DNA from 4 places in the Micromonospora sp. DH13 genome. Region 4 is predicted to be linked to each of the others. Evidence: riboswitches for the same ligand, from Rfam matches in the RefSeq annotation. Region 4 holds a riboswitch; each other region holds the start of a gene.
The links. Region 4 has a riboswitch for cyclic di-AMP ahead of LPA42_RS04485 (C39 family peptidase). Riboswitches for the same ligand answer to the same signal wherever they lie in the genome.

Region 1 (5,183 bases), on a different contig from region 4:
GCAGAAGAAGATCGAGCCGCTGGCGCTTGAGACAGAGCTGGCGATGAACCGCGTCGGCGACCTCGCCTCCCGCTACTACATCTCCGGCCCGTCGCAGGACATCGGCGCGCTGCTGGTCAGCACCAAGCCGGGCACCCTCGCCGAGCAGCTGACCATCCTGGACCGGCTGGCCGCGCAGGAGCGCAAGCAGGTCGAGGGCGTGCTCGCCGTCCGGGCGAAGTACGACACCGAGAAGCAGAAGCTCGACACGCTCATCGTCTCCCAGGAGAAGCAGACCAAGGAACTGGCGGCGAAGAAGACCAAGATCAACGGTGAGATCAAGCGGCTCCAGGCGTCGATGCCGAAGACCGTGGTGTCCACCGAGGGCTGCCCGACGGTCACCGGCGTGGTCAGCGCCGCTGCCCGCACCGCCATCAAGACCGCCTGCGCCCAGGTCGGCGACCCGTACGTCTGGGGTGCCACCGGCCCGAACTCGTTCGACTGCTCCGGCCTGACCCAGTTCGCCTACAAGGCGGCCGGGATCCACCTGACCCACTTCACCGGCGCCCAGTGGAACGAGGGCCGCGCCATCCCGCGTTCCGAGGCCCGCCCCGGTGACCTGGTGTTCTTCTTCAGCGACCTGCACCACGTCGGCCTCTACATCGGCAACGACAAGATGGTGCACGCGCCCCGCGCCGGCAAGCCGGTCAACGTGAGCAGCATCAACACCATGCCGGTGGCCGGCTTCCGCCGACCCGGCTGACCCGGCCCGGCCCCCGCGAAGGCCGCGCCGCGCAGCACCACCCGCAGGCCCCCGGTCACCAGACCGGGGGCCTTCGCCGTGCGGCGGACATCGACGCCGGCCACGGGCCTGTACGGTGTGTCACGGCCGGTCGGGTTGCGGATCGATGGCGATCGTCTCTACTCTGGCCAATTGTCGGCCGGTAGCTGCACCGCCCAGCCGGGCGGTGACGGTGCGACACCGCCGAGTCGCCTCCGGGCGAGCCGGGGACCCAGGTACGCCGGGGTGAATCCGCAGCAGCGCTGCGGTAGGGCGCTCTCCCTTCCCGCCCGAACCCGTCAGCTAACCCGGTAGGCGGTAGAGGAAGAAGGAGAACGGAGCCCGGTGGCACTCCATGCCCCGCGGCGCCCGTCACGCCGGTCGGCCGACGCCGACCGGATGCCGGCTGCGCCGCGTACCCGCTGGTCACGCTGCACCACCGTCCTCGCCGCCCTCGTCGGCGTCGCCGTCGTCCTGACCGGCGCACCGACCGTGGCCCACGCCGACCCTTCGGTCGCCGAGATCGAGCGGCAGATCGACGAGGACTGGAACAAGCTCGAACCGATCATCGAGCGGCACAACGCCACCCGCCAGGACCTGGCCGCCAAGCGCAAGAAGGCCGACGCGCTCGCCGCGCGGATCGGGCCGCTCCAGCGCCAGGTGGACGAGGCGTTGAAGAAGGTCGGCGGCCTCGCCGCCGAGGCGTACAAGGGCGACAACATCTCGGTGGTCAACGCCCTGCTGGGCAGCCGCACGCCGAGCCAGATGATGGGGCAGCTGGAGCTGCTCGACCGGTTCGCCCAGCGCCAGCAGCACGACGTCCAGGCGGTCGTCGACCTCCGCGACGAGCTGGCCGCGAAGAAGCAGCCTCTCGACGAGATGGTCGCCCAGCTCACCCGCACCGAGGCCCAGCTCGCCGCGAAGAAGAAGCAGATCAACGCCGAGATCGACCGCCTGCAGAAGCTGCGGCTGAAGGTGTACGGCAACGGAGGCGGCGGCCCGTTGAAGCCCGCCCCCTGCCCGGCGAGCTATCCGGGTGGCGGCGCGGGGACGGCGGTGAAGTTCGCCTGCGCCCAGATCGGCAAGCCCTACGTCTGGGGCGCCGAGGGCCCGAACTCGTACGACTGCTCAGGGCTGATGCTGGCCGCCTGGGCGAAGGCCGGCGTCTCGCTGCCGCACAACGCGGCCCAGCAGCGGTCGGTGACCGCCAAGGTCAGCCGCGCCGACCTGCGCCCCGGCGACCTGGTCTTCTACTACTCCGACCTGCACCACGTCGGCATGTACGTGGGCGGGGGCTGGGTGGTGCACGCCTCCCGGGCCGGCGTCCCGGTGAAGATGAAGCGCGTCGACGACGGCCCGATCCACAGCTTCGGCCGCCCCGCCTGAGGTGCAAGGAGGGGCCCCTTCTTAACGCGTACGGTCGAGAAGGGGCCCCTTCTCACACCCCTCGGGCGGGAGGACCGCGGAGGGTGGCGCAGCGCGCCGCAGCGTGCCGCAGGAGGAGCGGTACGTCAGGGGGCAGGGGTCAGCGGGGCGGCCAGGTGCGCCAGTTCTGCCACGAGCGGCTCGGGGTCGGGCCGCGCTGACCCTGGTAGCGCGAGCCGTAGACCGCCGAGCCGTACGGGTGCTCGGCCGGCGACGACAGCCGGAAGATGCACAGCTGGCCGATCTTCATGCCCGGCCACAGCGTGATCGGCAGGTTCGCCACGTTGGACAGCTCCAGCGTGACGTGGCCGGTGAAGCCCGGGTCGATGAAGCCGGCCGTGGAGTGGGTGAGCAACCCGAGCCGGCCCAGGCTCGACTTGCCCTCCAGCCGGCCGGCGAGCTGGTCGCCGAGCGAGATCACTTCCAGCGTGGAGGCGAGCACGAACTCGCCGGGGTGCAGCACGAACGGCTCGCCGTCGGGCACCTCGATCATGGAGGTCAGGTCGTCCTGCTGCGCCGACGGGTCGATGTGCGTGTAGAGGTGGTTGTTGAAGACCCGGAAGAGCTTGTCGAGGCGTACGTCGATGCTCGACGGCTGCACCAGGGTCGGCTCGAACGGCTCCAGCGCGAGCGTGCCGGCCTTCAGCTCGGCGACGAGGTCGCGGTCGGAGAGCAGCATCGCAACACCATAGCGAGGTGGGTCGGCGGGACCGGTCAGCGGGGCTGCTCAGCGGGCCTGCGAATCGGGTGCCCGACCCGCGCGTCGCGCTTCGCGTGTCGTACAGGTGTTCGATAGAATGCCGGCATGGCTTCCTGGTCCGAATTCGCCGCTGACGAGCCACGACTCGCCGACGGGATCCGTCATCTCATGCAGCAGTACGGGCCGGGCTTCGGCTACCTGGCCACCGTCCGCGCCGACGGCGGCCCCCGGGTGCACCCGGTGTCCCCGGTGATCACCGACGAGGGGCTCTTCTGCTTCGTCGTCGACTCGCCGAAGCGGCGCGACCTCGAACGCGACGGCCGCTACGCGCTGCACTCCTTCCCGCCGGAGGACAGCGACGACGAGGCGTACGTGGCCGGGCACGCCAGGCCGGTGACCGACCAGGCCCGGGTGGCCCGGCTCGCCGAGATCGGGCGAGCCGCGCCGCAGGTGGACTGGCGGCTCTTCGAGTTCACCGTCGACGTGGCGATGCTGGCCCGGCGCGGCGACGCCGGCACCGTGCGCCCGGGTGAGGCGACCGGTCGGCCGGCCGTGCAGGTCTGGCTCGACCCCGGTGCCGCTGGCGCTGCGGCCACCACCACCACCACTGCCACCACCGACGCCGCGAGCACCGCCCCGGGCGGGGGCGCGGTGGGCGTACCGGATCGGCGGTCGGTCCTCGACGGGCGCGGCGCCCATCGCGCGGCGGCCTGACCCCCACAGACGCCGGTGCCGGCCCGTCGGGAGACGGAGCCGGCACCGGAACGATCAGCGGCAGTGGTGCGTCAGGCCGCGCGGTACGCGTTCCACGCGGTCAGCATCCGGGCCGCCTGGCCGGCGGTGAACTGGTACATGCAGGAGTCGTAGGTGTAGTCCATGAAGTTGGTGATCGGGTCCAGGCCGGTCGCGGTGCAGGTGTCCCGCCCGGTCGGGCACTGGTATGCCGGCGACGCCTCGGCCGGGGTGTCGCTCACGCCGTCGCCCGAGCCGGAGCAGCCGCCCTGGAAGGTGTGGTAGAGGTTCAGCCAGTGGCCGACCTCGTGGGTGCCGGTGTCACCCTGGTTGTAGTTGGTGGCGGTGCCGCCCGGCAGCGACTCGGTCAGCACGACGACGCCGTCCATGCTGTCGAGCCGGCGCTTCGGGAAGGTGGCCCAGCCGAGCAGGTCGTCGCTCAGCTCGCCGAGGTAGATGTTCAGCGTGTTCTTGCCGCCCTCGCGCAGCGAGGACTTCATCGAGCGCTCGGCCGAGGAGCCCTGCACGATCGGGAACCACGCCGGGTTGGTGACCCGGTTGATCTTCTGGAGCTGGAAGCTGAAGGCGGTGGCCGCGCCGCCGGTGGCGCCGGCGTAGGCCTGGTTCAACACGCTGATCTGCGAGTTGATCATCGAGTCCGGGATGTTGCCGCCGGCGCGGGTGCTGTCCTCCTGGATGACGTGCACGACGACCGGGATGGTCACGGTGGCGAGCGCGGCGGCGCCGGCACCGGCCCGGTAGTTGGCCCGCTCGCGCAGGGCGGCGGCGAGGTCGGCCTCCCGCTCGCGGGTCTCCTTGGCGGTCAGTTCGTTCGGCTCGTGCTTGGCGTGCGCGCCGGCCTTCACCCGGGCGTCCGAGTGGACGTCGGCCGGCTCGGCGCACGCCTCGGTCGGGGCGGCGGAGAAGGCCGAAGCGGCCGGGACGACACCCACGGCGGCGGTGCTGAGCAGGAGCGCGAGGGTCGTCGACGCGACGCCGGCGGTGCGCCGGGTCAGCAGGTTGGGACGGAGTCCCATGGGCCCACCTCTTTCTGGCGGCGCGACAGGGGGTGTGTCGCGCCGTGGCTTGAACGTGCGGGAGACGTTACAACCCATCGAGGCATTTGAGAATGGGCATATGTTGCGGCGATGAAAATCCCGCGTACCGACGATGGCCTGCGGATCTTGGTCGGCCGGGTGTCGGCGCGATCGGGACGATGGGGCGCGCGAGGGGTGCCTGGGTGCACGCGTCAGCGGTGTCGGGTACAGTGGGTCCGCCTGCGGGTGTAGTTCAATGGCAGAACATCAGCTTCCCAAGCTGACAGTGCGGGTTCGATTCCCGTCACCCGCTCCACGCACGAAGGCCCTGGTCAGGACGCAAGTCCCGAGCCAGGGCCTTCGAGGTTACAAGGTCAACGATCACGCGGCGTGCCATTGGCGTGCCATTAGCCCCGGTCGGGGAGGGCGTCTTGCCTGCGAAGCTGACCCGGGACGAGGCGATCCACCTCGTCGAGCGGATCATGCGGCTCGACTATGCCGACGACGCCGAGCTGAACGACTGGCTGGA
Region 2 (5,191 bases), on a different contig from region 4:
GAGCGGGGTGCGCGCAAAGGTCGGAGGGGACCGCTACCCTGGGTCGGCGACACCGGCCCCCGGGCCGGTCGTGCGGCAAACAGGATCTGAAAAGTCCGGATAAGGGCAACGTGTTTTGCCCTGATCCACGAATTGCTCATCCCGAGGGGTGGCGACCGAGGCCATCGGAGGAATACTCTCGGTCGCGGCCCGCGTACTGATGAGGCGCCCGTCAACGGGCGAGTGGAGGTGCTCGCGTGAGCCTGTCGATCGTGAAGTCGGTTCTTTCCGGTGGTGTCATCGAGATCGCCCCGCGCGGTGAGATCGACGTCGACACCGCGTACGAGGTGCGTGAAGCCATCGCCGAGGTGCTCACCAAGGGGCGGCCCGCCCGCATCGAGCTGAACATGCGTCTCGTCACCTTCATCGACTCGGTCGGCATCAGCGCGATGGTGGCCGGCTTCCAGACCGCCGAGGTCAGCGGGGTGAAGTTGGTCGTCACCGAGCCGAGCCGGTTCGTGCACCGGCAGCTCTGGGTGACCGGCCTGCTCGGGCTCTTCGGTGCCCCGGAGCCCTACCTCGCGGGCACGGCCACCCCTGAGGTGCTGCCCGGCGCCTGACGCGGCCGCCCGCGCTGGTCCACGCGCCGGGGCCTTCGACCCTTCCCCCACGCCCCCGGGTGGGGGACGATCGACGGATGCCCCGGCGCGACAGCTTCCAGTACTCGGTCCAGGCCCGCTGCTCGCGGGCGGAGGCGGTGGCGCTGCTCAGCGATCCCGCCCGGCAGACCGAGCTGCATCCGTTGATCACGCGGGTGCGCCGGCTGTCGTCCCGACCGGGCGCCCTGGCCAGCTACGCGATCACCGACCAGCTCGCCGCCGGGCCGGTGCGCTTCGGCGTGACGTACCAGGCGGACGTGCTCGTGGTGACCGACGACGAGATCGTCACGGTGGCCCGGCAGCGGCCGGCCACGACGGTGCGTAACCACACCCGGCTGCGCGACGAGCCGGACGGCCTCGTCCGCGTCGACGTGGAGATCACCCTGGTCGCACCGACGCCGCTGTTCGCGTACGCCTTCCGGCAGGCCCGCTCGGCGCACCTCGGGCTGGCCCGCCGGCTCGGCGAGGTGCTCGGCCGGGCGGCGTAGCGCCCCGGCGACCGTCCCGTCGGGGGAGGGCCGCCGGGGCGGGCGCGGGTCAGATCACCGACAGGTGCACGTGGTTGGTGTGGTCGCTGGACGGGTCCCCGTTTCCGCCGCTGTACGCCTTCCAGCCGCTGCTGGGCAGCCAGATCTGCTTGAACCAGATCACGTACAGCACGGCGAGCCGGTCGGCGTTGCGCACGAAGTACGCCGCCAGGTTGTTGCCGTAGGTGCGGTCCCCGCCGCTGGCCACGCCGCCGAAGCCGCCCTTCTGCGCGGCGAAGTCGCAGGCCCGCCCCTTCGGGTGCTCGCCGGAGCCGCCGGGCCGGTAGCAGGAGACGTACCGGGTGAAGCCGGCGGCCTTGGCCTGGTTGAGCGCGTGCAGGGTGCGCGGGGTGATGCAGCCGTTGGCGGGGGTGGGGTCGTTGACGCTGCACGACTCCGCCGGCCAGGAGCCGTCGGAGTTGCGCTTCGCGGGGGTGGCGTTCGCGCTGGAGGTGCCGCCCGGGCTGGACCCGCCGCCGCTGCTGCTGGCCTTGTTGTTGGCCACGGTCAGCGCCCGCTCGGCCTGCTCCTTGCGCTTGCCCATCAGCGCGACCTGCTTGCGCTGCTCGCGGATCTCGCCGTCGAGCGCCTGCCGGGTCTTCGTCGCCTCGTCCCGGGTGGTCAGCAGCTCGCGCAGCGCCCGGTCCTCGTTCGCGGCGATCGTGTCGAGCGCGGCGGCCCGGTCCAGGAACCCCTCGGGGGAGCTGCTGTCGAGCAGCACCGAGGCGGCGGTGAGCCGGCCCTTCTTGTACGCCACCCCGGCGATCTCGCCGACCTTGGTGCCGCGGGTGACCAGCTCGGCCTCGACCGTCTTGAGCTGGCCGCCGAGCTGCTGCTGCCGCTTCACCGACCGGTCGAGGGCGGTCTTGGCCTCCAGGTAGCCCTTGCTCGCCGCCTCGAGCTGGGCGCGCAGGGCGGGAGTGCCGCCCTCCTCGTCGTCGCCGGGTGCGGCGGCGAGCAGGCCGACGGGCGGCGCGGCCCCGGCCGGCGTCACCGGCGCGACCCCGAGGCCGACGGCGAGCGTCAGCACCAGCGCCGCCGCCACCCGGGCGGCGATCCTTCCTACAGGTGCCACTACTGGCATATGCATGTCCTTCCGTCAGCCGCCGACCGGGTTAGCTGACGGGTTCGGGACGGAAGATCCCTACCGCTGGAGCGGATGCACCCCACAAACATGGTTCCCCGGCTCGCCCGCAGGCGATTAGGCGGCGGCCACCACAGGCGCCGGAGGGCGCCGCCCGGCGATGGCCGGGGCCGAGCCTACCGGTGCGCGTGGGACCAGCGCTGCTTCCGTGACGGAGGGTACGCGGATGAAGCCTGTCAAGTCAGTCATTCGGCCACGAATGTCGCGAAAATTGATGAGCCTCGGTCTCACCAGCCGGCCGGCCCGCAGCCGTCGCGGGCGGCTCCCGGCTCGACCTGCAAGGTGGCGTGCTCGATGTGGAAGTCCTCGTGCAGGGCGGTGCGGGCGGCGGTCAGCACCGCGCCGACCTCCGCGCCGGGCGCCATGGTCAGGTGGGCCGAGGCGACCTCCATGCCGGAGGTCAGCGTCCAGACGTGCAGGTCGTGCACCTCGACCACGCCGGGCACGGCGGCCAGCCGGTCGTGCACGGCGGTCACCTGGAGGTGCTCCGGCGCGGCCTGCACCAGGATGCGCACCGCGGCCCGCCCGAGCCGCCAGGTGCGGGGCAGGATGAACACGCCGATCGCGACGGCCACCGCCGGGTCCGCCCACCACCAGCCGGTGGCCATGATCAGCGCCGCCGCGCCGATCACGCCGACCGACCCGAGCAGGTCGCCCAGCACCTCCAGGTACGCCCCGCGCAGGTTGATGCTCTCCTTCGCCCCGCTGCGCAGCAGGGCGAACGCGGCGACGTTGGCGAGCAGGCCCAGCACCGCCACCACGAGCATCGGGCCGGTGGTGACCTCGGGCGGGTCGCCGAAGCGGCGGACGGCCTCGACGAGGACGTAGACGGCGACGCCGCTGAGCAGCAGGGCGTTGCCGAGCGCGGCGAGCACCTCCAGCCGGTAGAGCCCGAACGTGCGCTGCGGGTCGGCGGTGGCCCGCCGGGTGGCGGTGATCGCGGCGAGCGCCATGCCGATGCCGAGCACGTCGGTGAACATGTGCCCGGCGTCGGAGAGCAGCGCCAGCGAGCCGGTGCCGAGCGCGGTCACCGCCTCGACGATCATCAGCGCGGCGAGCAGCGCGAACGCCGCCCAGAGTCGACCCGAGTGGCGGTCCGCCGCGTTCGCCGCCCCGTGGTGGTGGTCATGACCTGCGCCCACGCCCACACCCTCCGTCCGTGATCCCCGCCCGGCCCAATCTATGCTCACATCGCAATATGTGCAAGTGATCGACAGCGGTCCGGCCGGGGAACGGCCGGGCGCCGGATCAGCCCGTGGGTTCGACGGTGACGAGGCGCTGGGTCGCCCGGGACAGCGCCACGTACAGCGTCCGCACGCCCGACCCCGGGTCGGCCCGGATCTCGCCCGGGGCGACCAGCACCACCCCGTCGTACTCCATGCCCTTGGCCTGGAGGCTGGTCACCACCTGCAGGCGCGGCGCGGCCCGGCCCGCCAGCCAGCCCGCCACCTCGTCGCGGCGCGGCACCGGCGTGATCACCCCGACCGTGCCCTCCACCTCGCCGAGCAGGTCGCCGACCGCCGCGACGGTCGCCGCCGCCAGCTCGGCCGCCGGCACGGTCAGCTCGACCGGGGCCACGCCGGTGGACCGCACCGCCCGGGGCAGCGCCAGGTCCGGGTAGAGCCGGCGGATCTCCGCCGCCGCCACCGCGAAGATCTCCGCCGAGTTGCGGTAGTTGGTGGTCAGCTCGAACTGGTGCCGCCGGCGGCGGCCCAGCGCCGCGTCCCGGGCCCGGGTCAGCTCCTCCGGGTCCCCCGTCCACGCGGTCTGCGCCGGGTCGCCCACCACCGTCCAGGACGCCAACCGGCCGCGCCGGCCGATCATCCGCCACTGCATCGGCGACACGTCCTGCGCCTCGTCGACCACCACGTGCGCGAAGTCGCGGTAGTCCTCGGGCCGCTCCCGGGCCGCCTCCCGCGCCGCGCGCTGCCGGTCGGCATGCGTGCTCAGCTCGCGTACGCCCCCGGCGAGCTGGAACGGGTCGCGCTTCGCCCGCTTCGGCTGCAGCGGCTTGCCCAGCAGCGCGTCCAGCTCGTCGAGCAGGGCGACGTCGGCGATCGTGAGCCCCTCGACGTCCAGCGCCCGGTACGCCTCGACGAGCAGGCCCACCTCCGCCTGGGACAGCACCCCGGCGGCGTATCGCCGCAGCCGGTCCGGGCGGGCCAGCCAGCCCAGCACGTGCCGGGGGTGCAGCCGCGGCCACCACGCCTTGAGGAACTCGCGGAACTCGGGCCGCTCGGCGATCTCGTCCTCGAACGCGCGCTGCTCCGGCAGCCGGCCGATGCCCAGCCGCCGGGCCTGCGCCCACAGCGCCGCGAACACCCCGTCGAAGCCCGCCCGGCGCGACTCGTTGCGGCGGGCCCCCCGGCCCAGCGCCCGGTCCCGGATGCCGTCGAGCTCCCGGCGGTCGAGCCGCAGCAGCTCACCCCGGTAGAGCAGGCGCAACTCGCCCGGCCCGCCCGGCACCGCGTCCCGCACCGCCCGCTCCAGCACCCGGCGCATCCGCAGGGAACCCTTCACCGCCGCCACCTCCGGCAGGTCGGTGCGCGTCGCGCCCATCCCCGGGAACATCGACCCCAGCGAGCGCAACGTCGCCGTCTCCTCGCCCAGCGACGGCAGCACCGAGGCGATGTACTCCACGAACACCGCCGACGGGCCCACCACCAGGATGCCGCCGCCCGCGTAGCGGCTGCGGTCGGAATAGAGCAGGTACGCCGCCCGGTGCAGGGCCACCGCCGTCTTGCCCGTGCCCGGCCCGCCCGAGACGATCGTGACCCCGGAGGCGGGGGAGCGGATCGCCTCGTCCTGCTCGCGCTGGATCGTGGCCACGATGTCCCGCATCCCCCGGCCCGTGGCCCGGGACAGGGTCGCCAGCAGCCCTC
Region 3 (5,191 bases), on a different contig from region 4:
GCCGTGGTTGGTGAGGAACGTCCAGTTCCGGGTGCTCCCGTTCCCACCTGCTGTCGTCGCCATGTCGGACATGTTAGGGCTCGGCGACGACGCCCACGCCCCTGGGCCGACGCGGGCCGGAGCGCGGGCCCGCGCAAGCCCTTCCCAAAGCAGGAAATGTGTATCACGTAACGCTTGACGTGCCTTTCGCTGCGTGTGACCGTGGGGGAACTGGTCGTGCGCGTGAATGACGAGGTGATGGGGCATGGAGCATTCCAGCATGTCGATGGCTCAGCCGGGCTCCGGGCAGCTAGACCCCCTCTCGTCCGTCGGGCGACCGGGCGAGCCGGGCGCTGCCTGCACCCCGGCCCGGGCCCTCGCCGAACTGCACGCCGGCAACCACCGCTTCGTCAGCGGAACGCCGCGCCACCCCAACCAGGACGCCGACCACCGGGCGGCCGTCGCCGACGGGCAGCACCCGTTCGCGGTGATCGTCGGCTGCTCCGACTCCCGCCTGGCCGCCGAGATCATCTTCGACCGTGGCCTGGGGGACCTCTTCGTGGTCCGCACCGCCGGGCACACCGTCGGCCCCGAGGTGCTGGGCAGCGTCGAGTACGCCGTGACCGTGCTGGGCACCCCCCTGGTGGTGGTGCTCGGCCACGACTCCTGCGGGGCGGTGCAGGCGGCCAAGGCGGCGGCCGGCACCGGCAGCGAGCCCGCCGGCAACCTGCGGGCCGTGGTGGACGCCGTGGTGCCCAGCCTGCACCGGGCCGCCGAGCGGGGCGTCGAGGGCATCGACGAGATCGTCGACATCCACATCGCGTGCACGGTCGAGGCGATGCTCGACCGGTCGCCCGTGCTGGCCGCCGAGGTCGACGCGGGCCGCTGCGCGGTCGTCGGGATGTCGTACCGGCTCAGTGCCGGCGGGGTGCGGACGGTGGCCGCCGTGCCGGCCGCCATGGCCGCGGACGCCACCCCGGCCCGCGCCGCCGCCTGACGCACCCCCGCCGCCCGGCGCTCACCCCCGGCCCTGACGCGCACCGCCGCCCGAGACACGACGAGAGGGGCCGCCCCCACAGCGGGACGGCCCCTCTCGTCGTGCGCGGCGCGCCGCGTCAGAGCAGCGACATGTGCACGTGGTCCGTGTGGTTGGACGGCCCGCTGTAGGACTTCCAGCCGGTCGCCGGGAACCAGATCTGCCGGTTCCAGATGACGTAGTAGATGCCGAGCCGGTCGGCGTTGCGGATCAGGAACGCGGCGAGGTTGTTGCCGTACATCCGGGTGTCGTTGTTGTGCCAGGGGGAGAACCCGCTGTTCTGGAGCGACCAGTCGCAGGCCCGGCCCTTGGGGTGTTCCCACGGCCCGCCCGGCCGGTAGCAGCCCACGAACCGGTTGAAGCCGGCCCGCTTGGTCTCCTTGTAGGCGTGCAGGGTGCGGGGCGTGATGCAGCCGGAGGTGGTGGGGTCGTTCTCGCTGCACGACTCGGGCCGCCAGTCGCCGTCCGACGTCCGGCCCGGCCCGATCCTCGCGACCGGGGAGGTGGCGTTGACCAGGCCGCCGGTGAAGCCCTTGCCGCCGACCAGGGCGAGTGCCTTCTCGGCGTCGAACTTCTTCTTCGCCATGACCGACGCCTGCTTCTGCTGCTCGCGCACCTCGGCGTCGAGCGCGAGCTTGGCCTGCTCGGCGCGGTTCTTCGCCGCGCTGACCTCGGCCAGCTTGTTGGCGTTGACCATGTTCAGCTCGTCGAGGGCCGAGGCGCGCTTGACGAACGAGTCCGGTGTGTTGCTCTCCAGCAACATCGCCATCGCGCCGACCCGGCCGGTCCGGTACGACTGCGCGGCCATCTCGCCGACCTGCGGCGCGAGCGCGTCCAGCTCCTCCTGGGCCTTGCGCACCTCGTCGGCGAGCTGGGCCTGGCGCTTCTTGGACTTCTCGAGCTTCGACTTCGCCTGGGCGTAGTCCCGGTTCGTCGCCTCGATGACGTCGGTGATGAGCTGGGGCTCGTCGTCCTCCTCGTGCCCCGAGGGTTGGGGGGCGGCGGCGGGCAGGGCGAGCGCCGGGGCGGCCGGCCCGGCGACGACCGCCAGGGCAGCGAGCACGGCCACCACGGGTGTCAACCAGCGGTGCAGGGGTGCCGTCACAATGTTCCCTTCCATCGACCGCCGACCGGGTTAGCTGACGGGTTCGGGGCGGAAGCGGCCCCTACCGCTCGCGCGGATTCACCCCGGGCACCTGGTTCCCCGGCTCGCCTCGCGGCGATTGGGCGGCGGCACCGCAGGCGCCGCTTCGCGCCTTCGGCGGTGACCGGCAGCGAGGTTACCCGAGAGCCCATGCGGGGAGCTACGTCCGGATGCCGACTAAAAGCGTCATTTCGTAATCGCCATCGGTAATCAGTGATGCGCTTCTCAGGGCGGATGCCGCCACCGGTCACGCTGTGAAGTGTCACCATGCGGTGTCCGTGCCTCCTTCTCGGTGCGGCCGTCCGGCCGGGGGGTGGGTGGGGGCGTGGTCGTCGGGGAACCCCTCGACCGCCCGGCCGCCGCCGAGCGCCTCCAGCGCGAGATTGCGGTCCGCGGTCCGCCGCCCGCCCCCGGGGGTACGCGCCGCCGGCACGTCCCCGCCGTCCGCCGGGCCGGGCCGGGACGCGGCGGTGTGCCCCTCAGCGGTGTGCCCCGTGGCGGTGTGTCCCGCCGCCGTGCGCCCCGCTGCGGTGACCACGGCGGCCAGCCCGGTGGTGAGCGGCACGGCGGCGATCAGGCCCAGCGTGGCGACCGCGCTGCGGACGATCTCCTGGGCGAGGAACTCGCTGGTCAGGATCTCGGTCACGGGGCGGGAGTCGGCGGTGAGCAGGAGCAGCAGCGGCAGCGACGCGCCCGCGTACGCCAGCACGATCGTGTTGACCGTGGAGGCGATGTGCGCCCGGCCGACGCGGGTGGCCGCCCGGTAGAGCTGCAACCGGGACAACCCCGGGTTGGCGTGCGCCAGCTCGGTGACCGTGGCCGCCTGGGTCACGGTGACGTCGTCGAGCACCCCGAGCGAACCGATGATGATGCCGGCCAGCAGCAGGCCGTGCAGGTCCACGTCGCCCCGGAACATCGACAGGGTGGTGGCGTCCTCGCTGCCGTACCCGGTGAGGTGGGTGGCCGCCGTGGCCAGGGTGCCCAGCAGGCCGGTGAGCACCAGGCTGCCCAGGGTGCCGAGGACGGCCACCGACGTCTGCGCGGTGACCCCGTGGGTGAGGTACAACACCACGAACATGATCAACGCGGAGCCGACGACGGCGATCGGCAGCGGCGACCCGCCCGCGCCGATGCCGGGCAGCACGAAGGTCAGCAGGATGGCGAAGGTGGCGGCGAGCCCGGCCAGGGCGGCCACCCCCCGCCAGCGGCCGAACGCGACGATCGCCAGCGCGAACACCACCGCCAGCCAGATCAGCGGGGCGCCGCGCTGGTGCTCGGCGATGTTGTAGGCGCTCGCCGCCGGGTCGGCCGGGTCGGTCAGCTTCACCAGCACGATCCGGTCGTCGACGGCGACGGTGGGCGCGCCGGGGCCGGTCGGGATCGGCGTCTCGACCTGCTGCCCGGCGTCGGGCCCCTGCTCCACCCGGACGGTCACCGTGCCGCACGGGCCGTCCGCGACGCCCGGCCCGCCGCCCTCCGGCGTCTCCGGCTGCGGCGGGCACTCCTCGGTGACCACCCGGGTCACCGTGCCGTGATAGCGGGGCACCGGCGAGCCGCCGTCGACCTCGGGGCCGCCGCCGCGGGGCCACAGGACGACCGCCGCGATCACGGTGAGCACGAAGAGGGGCACCACGGTCGCGACGAGGACCCGCCGCACCCTCGGTGGGGTGGGCGGGGCGGGTCGGTTGTGGTCGGCGCCCATCGACGATCTCCAAACGGTGTCAGCGCGGGGTACGGCTCGGCGGCCCGGACGGTTCAGCGTCGCGGGCGATCGATCCGGGCCGGCTGCCCGGACGACCACACCGGGCCGGCCGCCGGAGGACCTGCCCGTCCCGCGGGCCGCCCGAAGCCCCGCCCCGCCCCACCGGCGGCCCGGTCTCCGCCCTGCGGGCCGCCCGGAGCGGGATCCCACGTCCCATCGCCCGGAATCGTAGCCACCCTCACCTGCGAACGCAGGTCGGCCGACACCATGTCGGCGACATGGCGGTGTTCCGGCCGCCCTGATACCGCCATCTGGCCGACATGCTGTCGATTCAGCGGGCGGCAGGGCATGTTGGAGACATGGCCCACGACGAGCACGCCGGGCACGACAAGCACGCCGAGCACGACAAGCACGCCGAGCACGACAAGCACGCCGGGCACGACCCGGAGATGTTCCGCCGCCGGTTCTGGGTCTGCCTCGCGCTGACCCTGCCGATCGTCGTCACCAGCCACATGGTGATGGACTGGTTCGGCTACTCGCTGGAGTTCCCCGGCCGGGCCCTGGTCGGCCCGGTGCTCGGCTCTGCGGTCTTCTGGTGGGGCGGGTGGCCGTTCCTGGTCGGCGCGGTCCGGGAGCTGCGCGACCGGGCACCCGGGATGATGCTGCTCATCGCGATGGCGATCAGCGTGGCGTACGCCGCGTCGCTGGCCACCAGCGCCGGCGCGTTCGACCTGGACTTCTGGTGGGAGCTGGCGGCGCTGGTCACCATCATGCTGCTCGGGCACTGGCAGGAGATGAAGGCGATCGGGCAGGCCCGGGGCGCCCTCGCGGCGCTGGCCGCGCTGCTGCCCGACGACGCGGAGCGGGTCGGGCCCGACGGCGGCACCGAGCGGGTCCCCGTGGCCGCGCTGCACGTCGGCGACGTGCTGCTGGTCCGGCCCGGCGGTCGGGTGCCGGCCGACGGCCGGGTCGTCGACGGGGCCGCCGAGCTGGACGAGTCCATGATCACGGGCGAGTCCCGCCCGGTCGCCCGGTCGGTCGGCGACCGGGTGGTGGCGGGCACGGTGGCCACGGACTCCGCGCTCCGGGTCGAGGTGCAGGCCACCGGCGAGGAAACCACCCTCGCCGGCATCCAGCGCATGGTCGCCGAGGCCCAGCGCTCCAGCGGCCGGGCCCAGGTGCTCGCGGACCGCTTCGCGGCCTGGCTGTTCTACGTCGCCACCGCGACCGCCGTGGTGACGGTCGTGGTCTGGTCCCTCCTCGGCGACACCGACGAGGCCGTCGTGCGGACCGTCACGGTGCTGGTCATCGCCTGCCCGCACGCGCTGGG
Region 4 (5,191 bases):
GCCGACCGGGCTCGTCCCCGCCGCCGTCGGCCCCCGCGCGCCGCCGGCCGCCTGAGCCACGCGGCGGGCCGCGCCCGCCACCACCGTCGCCGACGACCCTCACCCACCGCCGCCCCAGCCGCCGGGCCCGTACGCCGCAGGCGTCCCGCCCGGCGGCGGCCCGGATCCCTTTCCGCCTCCCTGCCCGCGAGGTGCCGACCATGGACATCGTTCTCTACCAGTTCCTGACCGAGGTGCCGCTGGCCGCCGCCATCTGGTCCGTGCTGCTCGTGCTGGCGCTCACCGTGCTCGCCGTGCTGGTCGCCCGCCCCGAGCGGGACCGCCCTGCCGCCGTCGAGCCCCCGGCCCGGCCCGCCGCCCCGCCCGCCCCGGCCGCCGCCGACCTGCGCCGGTACGCCGAGGAGGTGGCGGTGGCCGCCGCCGGGGCGGCGCAGAACGCCCGCCGCCGACGGGCCGCCTGGACGGCCGCCCAGGACGCCGCCGAGCGGGCCTGGCAGGCGTACGACGAGGCGGAGACCGCCGCCCGACGCTTCCGCGACGCGGGCGCGCTGCCGACGCCGCACACCCCGCGTACCCCCGCCGAGTACGCGGCCCGGGAGCGCTGGCTGCACCACGCCGCCACGGCGGCCCACCTGCGGGGCGAGTTGTCCATCGGGCAGCTCTGCGACGTCTTCGCCCGCCGGGGCGGCTGGGACCCCCGGCTGCACCCGGTGGAGCAGGAGGTCGTCCTGGCCCGGGCCGTCCGGGACGGCAGGCTGGCCCGCTACCGTGCCGCCGCCGCGCGCGAGCGGGCCGCGTGGGGCGATGCCGAACTGGCGGCCGAGGCCGCCCGGGCGCTGGCCGCCGAGGCGTACGCCGCCGCCGAGCGCGCCCGGCCCGCCCACGCGCCGACGACCAGCGCAACGGCCTCCGGCAGGGTCCTCGGGATCACCGGCTGGCGCCCACCCCGCCCCGCCCCGGCCCGGTAACCGCGGACACCGCGGTGGTGGTGATCGCGGCGACCACGGTGATCGCGGTGATCGCGGTGATCAAGAGGTTTGAGTCATCGCGGAGATCAACCCTGACGCTTTTTCTCTTGATCACCGAGGCGGGACGCGGCGGGGGCGGGTTGGGTGGGTGTGAGGCGGGTCATGGTGGGGTGGGATCGGGCAGGCGGGGCTATTCGGTTTGATCCGGGGCGGTATTCGCCGAGATTCGGGCCGCGTCGTCCCGTTGCGGGTTCGTTGGCGTCGGATGGGTCGGCAGTACCATTGAGTCACGTCAGTCTCCGAATGCCCCGTAAATAGGTCGGCCAGGGGACGTTTAAGCAGGTAGCGTGGGGTTGGCAGGGCTTTCGTCGGCCAGTAGTGTCGGCCCGTCCGGTGCGGTACCCGATCGCAAGAGGCGACGCCGCGCCGACCCGCTCAATCGTGACGATCACGAACCGGGGACCCATTGCACGTCCGGGGTGAATCCGCGGGCCACGGCCTGCGGTAGGGCGATCTTCCCGCCCGAATCCGTCAGCTAACCCGGTAGGCGGTGTCGGAAGGAGTTCCATCCTCGTGCAGTTTGACCCCACCCCCCGGGTTGTTCCTCCACCACGGAGCCCGGTGCCCGTGTCCGCCGCCGCCGAGCCGGCGCACTGACCGTCGCACCCCTGCGTACGCCCGCCTGAGCGGGCGCCCCAGAAAGCGGACCCCACCCGGCCGCGGACACGTCCGCGCTGCCGTGCGCCGACGCGCGCCCGGGTGCCTCCGCTTCCGCCCCCGTCCCGTGGAGGAACACGTGAACGATCAGCTCAAGCGGCACCTGCGGCGACTCGCCACAGAACGCCCGTACCAGGTCGTCGCCGGCTCCGCCGCGGCGCTGCTGCTGGCCTCCGGCACCGGCGCGCTGCTCGCCGCCGTCGACGACGACGCCCCCGCCCCGCAGCGGACCACCAACGCCGCCGTGGCCGAGGTGGCACCCCGCCTCGACGGCGCGGCCAGCCGCGCCCAGGCCCGGATCGCCGCGCCGCTCGCCTCCCCGAGCAGCGCCGCGCCGTCGCCGAGCGCCACCTCGGCCGCCCCGAACCCCGACCTGACGGCCTCGGCGACGCCGAAGAAGACCACGGCGAAGCCCGCGGCGCCGAAGCCGCCGTCGTCGAAGGTCCTCGACTACGACTACGAGGCCCAGACCACCTACTACTACTGCGGCCCGGCTGCGGTGCGCAACGCGCTCTCCGCCACCGGCGTCGACGGCACCCAGGACGACCTGGCCGCCCGCCTCGGCACCACCGAGATGGGCACCAACTCGGCCTACGACACCACCCGCGTGCTCAACGAGATGGTCAAGGGCGAGCCGTACCGGACCCGGCTGATCCCCGGCGGTGCCGCCACCTCGGCGGAGACGGAGCGGCTCCGGGCCGACGTGGTGAAGGCGGTCAGCGCCGGTCGCGGCGTCGTGGTCAACATCGCCGGCGACGCCACCGACGTCGACGGCGGCTGGCACTCGTTCCCCGGCGGCCACTACATCGCCGTCGTCGGCTACCGCGACTCCGGGCGGACCGTGCGCATCGCCGACTCGGCGGACCCGGCCGTCCCGGCGTACTGGATCAGCACCGCCGCGCTGGCCCACTGGGCGGCGACGCGGGGCTACTCGGCCTGACATCACCCTCCCCCCACCGGCCCCGGCTCTCCTGCGCAGAGAGCCGGGGCTGGTGCCGTCTCCGGGCAGGCGGGGGCGGCCTCGATTCTTGGACAGTTGCGGTTCAGGGCGAACAGCACCTGTCCAAGAATCGGAGGCGGGACGATCAGGCGGTGGGGGAGTGGCTCATCGCGTCGGCGGCGCGCGGGGCCGGGGGGTTCCAGCCCGGCTCCAGCTCCCGGCGGGCCGCCGAAAGGAACGCCTCGGCGTACGACTCGGCCGGGAAGTCGCCCAGGTAGTGGGCCCGGGTGCCCCAGCGGGCCGCCGCCTTCGGGTCGGTGTCCAGCAGCAGACCGAGCACCTCGTCGAGGTTGCCCGCGTCGCGCCGCAGCACGTAACCCGAGCCGGCCAGCGGGAACCGCTCGACGAACCGGTCGCCGTCGCCGACCATGTCCGTCACCGCGTACGGCTTGCCGGAGTAGAGGTAGTCGGAGATGACGCCGGAGACGTCCGAGACGAGCGCGTCGGAGCGGTTGACGCAGTCGACCAGGGACAGCTCCCTGCTGGCCGCCGCCCCGAAGACGTGCTGCCGCCCGGTGCGGGCCCGGTCCGCCGCCAGCAGCTCCGTGAGCCGGGCGAGCTGCCGCGCCGACGCCGGGTTCTGCCCCGTGTACGGGTGGGCGCGCAGGATCACCGTCGCGCCCCGGGCCAGCAGCCCCCGCACGATCGTCTCGCCCACCGGCAGCGAACAGTAGTTGGCGTCGGCGTGGTGCCCCGTCCAGGTCGGGGTGTACAGCACCGTCGGGTTCGCCAGGCCGGTGGCCGGCACGCGGCGTACCTCGATCGACTCGACCTGCGGGCGGCCGACCACGACGAACTTCTCCGCCGGGATGTCCACCCCGGCCCGGGCGTACCGGTCGATCGCCGCCCGCCCGGCCACGAAGTTGCGGTCGAACAGCGCCGTGACCGGGTTGGCGCTCGGGGCCTTGTCGCTGTCGCCGTGGTGGATCTGCACGTGGGTGAGCTGCGAGAACCGGATGCAGTGGCTGTTCTTCGCCCCGTGGTTGACGTAGAACGCCACCTTCAGGCTCGGCACCAGCGCCTCGTCCATCGCCTTCAGCGTCGGGCAGTAGACGACCGGGGCGCTGGTGGCCGCGGCGATCGGGGCGAGGAACTCCGGCTCGCGCACCATCACGAAGAACGGCCGGCCGATCCGCTCCAGGTACGGCAGCCACATGGTGACCTGGTATTCCGACCCGGGCGGGGCGGAGAAGTGCAGCAGGAACTCCGGCCGGTGCGCCCGCAGCGCCCGGGCCACCGCCGAGCCGCCCGCCCCGGGCCGGAACCGCCGTTTCGCCAGGTCGGCCGCGACCGCCCCGGCCCCCGCGCCGACGGCGAGGGCCACCAGCAGGGCGACCCAGGCCGGCAGCACCAGGGCGGCGGCCAGCGCCACCACGGCGAGCAGCACCAGCAGGGCGTCGCCCAGCCGGGCCGCGACCAGCGGGGTCCACGACCGCACGGGCAGGTTCGCCGCCCGGATCTCCAGGTCGCCGGCCTGCCGCAGCGGCCCCACCAGCAGCACCAGCCCCAGCAGCACCAGGGCCGTCGCCGCCAGCGCCGGGTCGAAGCCGGCGTCGAGCCGCCGCGCGTACCCGACGAGGATGCCGGCGGCGAGCAGCACCGCCTCGGCGGTGCTGTCGGCGGCGGGGCGGACCCGGCGCTCCCAGCCGGCGGCGACGAGGGCCGCCACCGCGAGCGCCAGGCCCCAGCCCGTCGCCCCGGTCAGGGCGAGGGTGAGGAACGCCAGCACCGCCAGGCCGGTGGCCGCCACCCGGGCGGCCAGCTTCCTGACCAGGTCACCACGCATGTCGCTTCGCTTCCTTCGCCCGTCGCGGTGGCCGTCGACCTGTCAGCCGGCCGGGGCCGGGGCCGGGGCGGACGCCCGGCTGGCCTGGGCGGGCACGCCCGCGGCGGGCAGCTCGCCCGGCGCCCGGCGCACGTCGATGACCTGCCCGGTCAGCTCGGAGATCAGCACGTCCAGCGACGACTGGGCGACGGTCTCGGCGGCCAGCAGGGTGTGCTCGGGCTCCTCGCCGAACGCCTTGGTGCGCATCGGCGTGGCGGTGCGCTCCGGGTTGATGCAGTTGACCCGTACGCCGAACTCGGCCCACTCGTCGGACAGCGCCTGGGTGAGGTTGACCAGGGCGGCCTTGGTGGCCGAGTAGAGCGCGTAGCGGGCCCGGCCCCGGGTGTACGAGCTGGAGGTGTAGAGCAGCAGCTGGCCCTTGGTCTGCTGCAGGTACGGCAGCGACTGCCGGGCGATGGTGACCGGGCCGACGAAGTTGACGTGCAGGACGCGGTCCATCGTCTCCTGGTCCATCTCGGCCAGCTCGCCCTTCTCCAGGATGCCGGCGGTGACGACCACGTGGTCGATCCGGCCGGTGGCCTCGAAGGCGGTCTTCAGCGCGGCCTCGACGTCCTCGGCGCGCTCGACGTGGGTGCCGGTGGTGGAGCGGCTGAACGGGAAGACCTGCGCGCCGTGGCGGCGGGCCAGCTCGGTCAGCTCGTGGCCGATGCCGTAGCTGCC

Region 1: it holds a riboswitch for cyclic di-AMP, as region 4 does, so the genes downstream of both, LPA42_RS13255 (NlpC/P60 family protein) here and LPA42_RS04485 (C39 family peptidase) in region 4, are expected to answer to the same signal.
Region 2: it holds a riboswitch for cyclic di-AMP, as region 4 does, so the genes downstream of both, LPA42_RS23645 (hypothetical protein) here and LPA42_RS04485 (C39 family peptidase) in region 4, are expected to answer to the same signal.
Region 3: it holds a riboswitch for cyclic di-AMP, as region 4 does, so the genes downstream of both, LPA42_RS04875 (hypothetical protein) here and LPA42_RS04485 (C39 family peptidase) in region 4, are expected to answer to the same signal.

Annotation. Positions count from the first base shown of each region.
Region 1 covers NZ_JAHWGR010000011.1:51,858-57,040, reverse strand. Annotated here, with positions in the region: gene LPA42_RS13260 (NlpC/P60 family protein) at 1-742, shown strand, start outside; cyclic di-AMP (ydaO/yuaA leader) riboswitch at 953-1,093, shown strand; gene LPA42_RS13255 (NlpC/P60 family protein) at 1,106-2,146, shown strand; gene dcd (dCTP deaminase) at 2,286-2,864, opposite strand; gene LPA42_RS13245 (pyridoxamine 5'-phosphate oxidase family protein) at 2,991-3,599, shown strand; gene LPA42_RS13240 (zinc metalloprotease) at 3,671-4,654, opposite strand; tRNA gene LPA42_RS13235 (tRNA-Gly) at 4,897-4,970, shown strand; gene LPA42_RS13230 (e9imm peptide) at 5,086-5,183, shown strand, end outside.
Region 2 covers NZ_JAHWGR010000027.1:93,021-98,211, forward strand. Annotated here, with positions in the region: gene LPA42_RS23635 (STAS domain-containing protein) at 237-599, shown strand; gene LPA42_RS23640 (hypothetical protein) at 677-1,126, shown strand; gene LPA42_RS23645 (hypothetical protein) at 1,176-2,249, opposite strand; cyclic di-AMP (ydaO/yuaA leader) riboswitch at 2,254-2,383, opposite strand; gene LPA42_RS23650 (cation diffusion facilitator family transporter) at 2,537-3,451, opposite strand; gene LPA42_RS23655 (AAA family ATPase) at 3,558-5,191, opposite strand, start outside.
Region 3 covers NZ_JAHWGR010000004.1:21,459-26,649, forward strand. Annotated here, with positions in the region: partial or broken gene LPA42_RS04865 (helix-turn-helix transcriptional regulator) at 1-72, opposite strand, end outside; gene LPA42_RS04870 (carbonic anhydrase) at 245-976, shown strand; gene LPA42_RS04875 (hypothetical protein) at 1,095-2,120, opposite strand; cyclic di-AMP (ydaO/yuaA leader) riboswitch at 2,125-2,255, opposite strand; gene LPA42_RS04880 (YibE/F family protein) at 2,422-3,861, opposite strand; gene LPA42_RS04885 (heavy metal translocating P-type ATPase) at 4,221-5,191, shown strand, end outside.
Region 4 covers NZ_JAHWGR010000003.1:208,609-213,799, reverse strand. Annotated here, with positions in the region: gene LPA42_RS04495 (hypothetical protein) at 1-55, shown strand, start outside; gene LPA42_RS04490 (hypothetical protein) at 201-968, shown strand; cyclic di-AMP (ydaO/yuaA leader) riboswitch at 1,391-1,533, shown strand; gene LPA42_RS04485 (C39 family peptidase) at 1,753-2,625, shown strand; gene LPA42_RS04480 (CDP-glycerol glycerophosphotransferase family protein) at 2,771-4,471, opposite strand; gene LPA42_RS04475 (bifunctional cytidylyltransferase/SDR family oxidoreductase) at 4,514-5,191, opposite strand, start outside.